Skermanella rosea: one gene and its partner. The protein of the gene in region 1 binds, or shares a complex with, the protein of each later gene. Links are inferred from orthologs where the notes say so. Each region holds a gene or a part of one and is shown in the gene's direction. Other genes may lie near its edges. The genes, in order: secA and secY.

Region 1 (3,583 bases):
CGCGAGGCGGGAATTCTCGCTGACGACCTGACTGAGCCGCATCGCCGTCGCGGAAAACTCGACCTTGACGCTCCCGGCATTCGGGGAATCGTCCGGGGCGCCGGAATTCGAATTGGACGGGGTCCGGGGAGCCGCGTCCGGGGCGGCGTCCCGGCGCGGCGGCGCTTCGGACTTCGCGGCGACCTGGGGCTGGGCCGGTCCGGGAACGGTGCGCTTGAGGCCCGCGGGCAGAGTCTGGGCCAGAACTTCCATCATGCCGACCATCGGCTGCCTCCTTCTAAGGGCCAATAACGACGGGGGGAGCGGCTGCCTGCGCCTACTGCGCGGTTGGAAAAGCCTCTCCGCGGGCTTATCTTTGTCCCATACGGCTTAACGATTGCTTAAGACGCTTGCCGCACCTGCCGAAGGCCGCGGGTGCCGCCGGGTGCATGGCTACAGGCGCAAGGGTGGTGCAGCCGCAGGCTTGTTGACAGGCATTGCGCGCACTCTTATGTCAAGGCCGTGCCATGCCCGGGCCGATGCCGAGCGGGCGCCCTGGATCGTGCGCCAGCCGTTTCTTGCTCATACCGTTCTTTGCTCTAACCCGAGGTCTCAATGTTCGGTGCTATTGCCCGTAAACTTTTCGGCACCGCGAATGATCGCACCGTGAAGGCGCTGCTGCGGCAGGTCGAGGTCATCAACGCCCTGGAGCCGAAGGTAGCCGGCCTGTCGGACGACGAACTCCGGATGCGCACCGACTGGCTGCGCGAGCGCCTCGAAAAGGGCGAGACGCTGGACGACATCCTGCCCGACGCCTTCGCCACCGTGCGCGAGGCGGCCAAGCGCGTCCTGGGGCAGCGCCACTTCGACGTCCAGCTGATGGGCGGCATCGTCCTGCACCAGGGCAAGATCGCGGAGATGCGGACCGGCGAAGGCAAGACGCTGGTCGCCACGCTCCCGGTCTATCTCAACGCGATCGCCGGCAAGGGCGTCCACGTCGTCACCGTCAACGACTACCTGGCCAAGCGCGACAGCGGCTGGATGGGCAAGGTCTACGGCTTCCTGGGGCTTTCGGTCGGCTGCATCGTCCACGGGCTGGACGATTTCGAGCGCAAGATGGCCTATGCCGCCGACATCACCTACGGCACCAACAACGAGTTCGGCTTCGACTACCTGCGCGACAACATGAAGTTCCGGCTGGAGGACATGGTCCAGCGGCCGTTCAACTTCGCGATCGTCGACGAGGTCGACAGCATCCTGATCGACGAGGCGCGCACGCCGCTGATCATCTCCGGCCCCTCGACCGACAGCTCCGAACTCTATATCGCGGTCAACCGGGTGATCCCGCACCTGTCCGCCGAGGATTACGAGAAGGACGAGAAGGTCCGCGCCGTCAGCCTGACCGAGGCCGGCACCGAGAAGGTCGAGCAGATCCTGCGCGACATGGGCCTGCTGACGGAGGGCAACCTCTACGACATCCAGAACGTCAGCCTGGTCCACCACGCCAACCAGGCCCTGCGGGCGCACACCCTGTTCCAGCGGGACAAGGACTACATCGTCAAGGATGACAAGGTCATCATCATCGACGAGTTCACCGGCCGCATGATGGAGGGCCGGCGCTATTCCGAGGGCCTTCACCAGGCGCTGGAGGCCAAGGAGGGCGTGACGATCCAGCGCGAGAACCAGACGCTGGCCTCGATCACCTTCCAGAACTATTTCCGCCTCTATCCGCGCCTGTCCGGCATGACCGGCACCGCCATGACCGAGGCGAACGAGTTCGCCGAGATCTATGGCCTGGAAGTGGTCGAGATGCCGACCAACGTCGCGGTCCAGCGCAAGGATTTCGACGACGAGGTCTACCGCACCGGCCGCGAGAAGTTCGACGCCATCGCGATCCTGGTCGAGGAGTGCCGGGCGCGCAAACAGCCGATCCTGGTCGGCACCGTGTCGATCGAGAAGTCGGAAGTGCTGTCCGACCTGCTCAAGAAGAAGAACATCCCGCACGCGGTGCTGAACGCCCGCTACCACGAGCAGGAAGCGCAGATCATCGCCCAGGCCGGCCGGCCCGGCGCCGTGACGATCGCCACCAACATGGCGGGCCGCGGCACCGACATCCAGTTGGGCGGCAACTTGGAAATGCGCCTGGCGGTCGAGCTGGCCGACATCCAGGATCCGGCCGAGCGGGAGCGCCGCACGGCCGAGATCCAGGCCGAGATCGCGCGCGACAAGGAGATCGTGAAGGAGGCCGGCGGCCTGTTCGTGATCGGCACCGAGCGGCACGAGAGCCGGCGCATCGACAACCAGCTGCGCGGCCGGTCGGGCCGCCAGGGCGACCCCGGCGCCTCCAAGTTCTTCCTCAGCCTGGACGACGACCTGATGCGGATCTTCGGGTCCGAGCGCATGGACGGCATGCTCCAGCGCCTGGGCCTGAAGGAGGGCGAGGCGATCGTCCACAGCTGGATCAACAAGGCCCTGGAGAAGGCGCAGCAGAAGGTCGAGGCGCACAACTTCGAGATCCGCAAGAACCTGCTCAAGTACGACAACGTGATGAACGACCAGCGGAAGGTCGTCTACGAGCAGCGCCGCGAGATCATGGACGCGCCGGAGATCGGCGGCACCATCGAGGACATGCGCCACGAGGTGATCGAGGAGATGGTCAAGAAGGCCATCCCGGCGAATGCCTATGCCGAGCAGTGGAACATCGACGGCCTGCACGAGGAGATCCGCCGGGTCCTGAACCTGGACCTGCCGGTACATGACTGGGCCAAGGAAGAGGGCATCGCCGAGGCGGAGATCGAGGACCGGGTGCGCCGCGCCTCCGACGAGAAGATGGCGCAGAAGGCGGCCAATTACGGTCCCGAACTGATGCGGGCGGCCGAGAAGAGCCTGCTGCTCCAGCTGCTCGACCAAGCCTGGAAGGAGCATCTGCTGCACCTGGACCATCTGCGCCAGGGCATCAACCTGCGCGCCTACGCCCAGCGCGACCCGCTGAACGAATACAAGCGCGAAGCCTTCGAACTGTTCGAGGGGATGCTGTCGCACCTGCGCGAGACGGTCACCACCGTGCTGTCCTATGTCGAGATGCGGGTGAACCACCCCGAGGACATGGAGCCGCCGCCGTTCGAGGGCGTCGAGTCACGCCAGGACCCGGCGCTTGCCGCCGCCGACGCCGTTCCGGCCGACGCGGCCCTGCCGGACGGGATGGTACGGCGCGTGGCCCCCGCGTCGGTCGGCTCCGAAGCCGAGATCGACCCGCGTACGCCGCGCAACGCCCTGTGCCCCTGCGGGTCCGGCAAGAAGTACAAGCACTGCCACGGGCGGGTCGCCTGAACAGCCGGATATGCCCGGGGCACCTCGAACGGGGAGCCCCGGGGGTCTGGACATACAGTCTAAAATGTAACTGAAGCCCCCTGCGACGATTTTCCAAAAACTTGACATGGATCAACGTCGCACCGGTCTGTGCGCCGCACAATCTCCGCCATAGGTCATATGCACTCAAGCGGAGGTCAGGTTCATGCGCGCGTTCTTCCCGTGTGTTTCCGGAGTTTCCCGTCAGTCCGAAGACGTCATCGGCAAGCTCCTCGCCCACCGGATCGGCAATTCC
Region 2 (3,239 bases), 610 kb from region 1 along the record:
CGGTACCGGCATCATCGCCGGTGGTCCGATGCGCGCGATCTTCGAGGCGCTGGGCGTGCAGGACGTGGTGACGAAGTCGATCGGCACTTCGAACCCGCACAACATGATCAAGGCGACCTTCGACGCCCTGGCGCAGGTGGTCAGCCCCCGGGCCGTGGCCGCCCGCCGCGGCCGCCGGGTCAGCGACATCCTGGGCCGTCGCGACGCGACCGGCACCGAGATCAAGGAGGCCTGATCATGGCTGACGAGACCAAGAGCACCGTCATCGTGACGCAGATCGGCAGCCCGATCGGTCGCAAGAAGGATCAGCGCGAGACCCTCGTCGGTCTCGGGCTGAACAAGCTGCACCGCACGCGGGAGCTGGAGGACACCCCTTCCGTCCGCGGCATGATCGCCAAGGTTCAGCATCTGGTTCGCGTCGAGAGCCAGGGCTGAGAACGGGCGAGGGGATAACAAGATCATGAAACTCAACGAGATCCGGGACAATGCCGGCGCCCGCAAGAACCGCATCCGCGTCGGACGCGGCATCGGTTCGGGCAAGGGCAAGACCGGCGGCCGCGGCGTGAAGGGTCAGACCTCGCGTACCGGCGTCGCGATCAAGGGCTTCGAAGGCGGTCAGATGCCCCTGCATCGCCGCCTGCCGAAGCGCGGCTTCACCAACATCTTCGCCAAGGATTATGCCGTGGCGAACCTGGGCAAGATCCAGCAGGCCATCGAGTCCGGCAAGCTGGACGCCTCGCAGACCATCACCGGGGAAATCCTGGTGGCGGCCGGAGTCGCCCAGAACAGCCGCGACGGGGTCCGCCTGCTGGCCAAGGGCGAGCTGACGACCAAGGCGAGCTTCAAGGTGGCGGGCGCCTCGGCGTCGGCCATTGCGGCGGTCGAGGCCCTGGGCGGCACCGTGGAAGTCACGGTGCCCAAGAAGGCAGAAGAGGCTCCCGCGGCCGAATAAAGGTCCGCGATCGACTGGCCGGCGTCTCTTCGGAGGCGCCGGCCATGCCTGTTACGACATACTTCGCACGTGAGCGTCGAGGAATAGAATATGGCATCAGCGGCCGAACAGCTCGCCGCCAATATCAACTTTGGCGCCTTTGCGAAGGCTACCGAGCTGAAGAAGCGGATCTGGTTCACCCTCGGGGCCCTGATCATCTACCGGCTCGGCACCTATATCCCGCTACCGGGAATCGATCCGAACATCCTGGCCGACATCTTCCGCCAGAACTCCGGCGGCATCCTGGACATGTTCAACATGTTCTCGGGCGGCGCCCTGTCGCGTATGACCATCTTCGCCCTCAACATCATGCCGTACATCTCGGCATCGATCATCATCCAGCTCATGACGGCGGTGTCCCCGACGCTCGAGCAGATGAAGAAGGAGGGGGAGAGCGGCCGCAAGAAGCTCAACCAGTACACCCGTTACCTGACGGTCCTGCTGGCCACGGTACAGGCGTACGGCATGGCGGTGGGCCTACAGGGCATGACCGGCTCGGCCGGCGCCGCCGTGCAGAACCCCGGCGTCTTCTTCCTGGCCACCACCGTCATCACCCTGGTCGGCGGCACCATCTTCCTGATGTGGCTGGGCGAGCAGATCACGGCGCGGGGCGTCGGCAACGGCATCTCGCTGATCATCTTCGCCGGCATCGTCGCCGAACTGCCGCGGGCCCTGGCGGGCACTCTGGAACTGGGGCGCACCGGCGCGCTGTCGACCTTCTTCATCATCTTCCTGCTGCTGATGGCGGTGGGCGTGATCTTCTTCATCGTGTTCATGGAGCGCGCCCAGCGCCGGATCATCGTCCAGTATCCGAAGCGCCAGGTCGGCAACCGGATGTTCGGCGGCGAGAGCTCGCACCTGCCGCTGAAGCTCAACACGTCGGGCGTGATCCCGCCGATCTTCGCAAGCTCGCTGCTGCTGCTGCCGTTGACGGTGGCGGGCTTCTCGGGCGGTCAGGGGCCCGAGTGGCTGACCGCGGTCACCACGTATCTCGGCCACGGCCAGCCGCTGTACATCATCCTGTACGTGGCGCTGATCGTGTTCTTCTGCTTCTTCTACACGGCGATCGTCTTCAACCCGACGGAGACGGCCGACAATCTGAAGAAGTATGGCGGCTTCATCCCCGGCATCCGCCCGGGCAAGAACACGGCGGACTATCTGGACTATGTCCTCACCCGCCTGACCGTAGTGGGTGCGGCATATTTGTCCGTCGTCTGCCTATTGCCCGAAATCCTGATTTCGCAGTATGCCGTCCCGTTCTATTTTGGCGGCACCAGCCTTTTGATCGTGGTCACCGTCACGATGGATACCGTCGCGCAGATCCATTCGCATCTGCTGGCGCATCAGTACGAAGGCCTGATCAAGAAGGCTAAGCTGCGGGGGAGGAGAGGATGAATTTGATACTGCTGGGACCGCCGGGTGCGGGCAAGGGGACCCAGGCGAAGCGTCTCGAGGATCGGCACGGACTCGTCCAGCTGTCGACCGGGGACATGCTGCGGGCGGTCGTCGCCAGCGGTGCGCCGCTGGGCCAGCAGGCCAAGGAGATCATGGCGGCCGGCAAGCTGATGCCGGACGAGCTGATGATCGAGATGATCGCCGACCGTATCTCCCAGCCGGACTGCGCCGCCGGCTTCATCCTCGACGGCTTCCCGCGTACGGTCCCCCAGGCCGAGGCCCTGGACCGCATGCTGGAGGAGAAGGGGCTGAAGCTCGACCATGTGATCGAGATGAAGGTGGACGACGCCGCGCTGGTGGAACGGATCACCGGCCGCTACACCTGCTCCAAGTGCGGGCGGGGCTATCACGACACTTTCCAGAAGCCTGCCGTCGAGGGCGTCTGCGACGCCTGCGGCTCGACCGAGTTCACCCGGCGGGCCGACGACAACGCGGAGACGGTGACCACCCGTCTCGGTGCCTACCATAAGCAGACCGCGCCGATCCTGCCCTACTATCAGGCGCGGGGGGTTCTGGAGACGGTGGACGGCATGGCCGACATCGACGAGGTGACCGGGCAGATCGAGGCGTTGCTGAAAGACAAGGCGGCCTGAAAAGGCAGCCTGAAGACTTCCGCAAACCCTCGGTTACGGTTGCAAGACAGACACGGGTTGACTCAAGGAGCGCGGCGGGTATACTCCGCGCTCCTTGGTTCCTGAGGGAGCCGAGACCTGAATACTCGTCCTGATTCGGCGCGGCTGGTCAGGACCGTGACCGAGACGGACGGCCCCTTACGGGCCACAGATCAAATGTT

What was found.
Region 2: the proteins of secA (region 1) and secY are in contact, whole or in part, in a crystal structure (PDB 3DIN), measured with the Thermotoga maritima proteins. The link is inferred for Skermanella rosea from one-to-one orthologs. Residues at the interface, in WP_004082002.1 of Thermotoga maritima: Glu261, Ala262, Arg263, Lys300, Ala301, Arg302, Thr303, Ile304, Ile305, Leu323, Tyr324, Asp325, Pro326, Val329, Ser330, Tyr333, Ile336, Lys340, Phe345, Val349, Glu363, Phe364, Tyr374, Ser375, Gly376, Gly377, Glu393, Ile395, Thr482, Ser483; in WP_004081795.1 of Thermotoga maritima: Glu108, Gly109, Glu110, Glu111, Ala236, Glu237, Arg238, Arg239, Ile240, Thr241, Ile242, Gln243, Tyr244, Ala245, Arg246, Arg247, Val248, Thr249, Gly250, Arg251, Arg252, Val253, Tyr254, Gly256, Ala257, Ser258, Thr259, Tyr260, Leu261, Pro262.

The regions. Positions count from the first base shown.
Region 1 is NZ_CP086111.1:674,635-678,217, reverse strand. The notes cover bases 242-3,509. They hold secA (preprotein translocase subunit SecA), read left to right. Parts: upstream 242-594; coding sequence 595-3,309; downstream 3,310-3,509. Other genes in these bases: JL101_RS03150 (hypothetical protein), read left to right, coding at 3,494-3,509; JL101_RS03160 (hypothetical protein), read right to left, coding at 242-264. Also shown: more of JL101_RS03160, read right to left, coding at 1-241; more of JL101_RS03150, read left to right, coding at 3,510-3,583. UniProt on the Escherichia coli protein: Required for protein export, interacts with the SecYEG preprotein conducting channel.
Region 2 is NZ_CP086111.1:1,284,375-1,287,613, forward strand. What follows is about bases 291-3,214. They hold secY (preprotein translocase subunit SecY), read left to right. Parts: upstream 291-1,042; coding sequence 1,043-2,386; downstream 2,387-3,214. Other genes in these bases: rpmD (50S ribosomal protein L30), read left to right, coding at 291-435; rplO (50S ribosomal protein L15), read left to right, coding at 461-952; JL101_RS06010 (adenylate kinase), read left to right, coding at 2,383-3,039. In the rest of the region: rpsE (30S ribosomal protein S5), read left to right, coding at 1-235; more of rpmD, read left to right, coding at 238-290. UniProt on the Escherichia coli protein: The central subunit of the protein translocation channel SecYEG. Consists of two halves formed by TMs 1-5 and 6-10.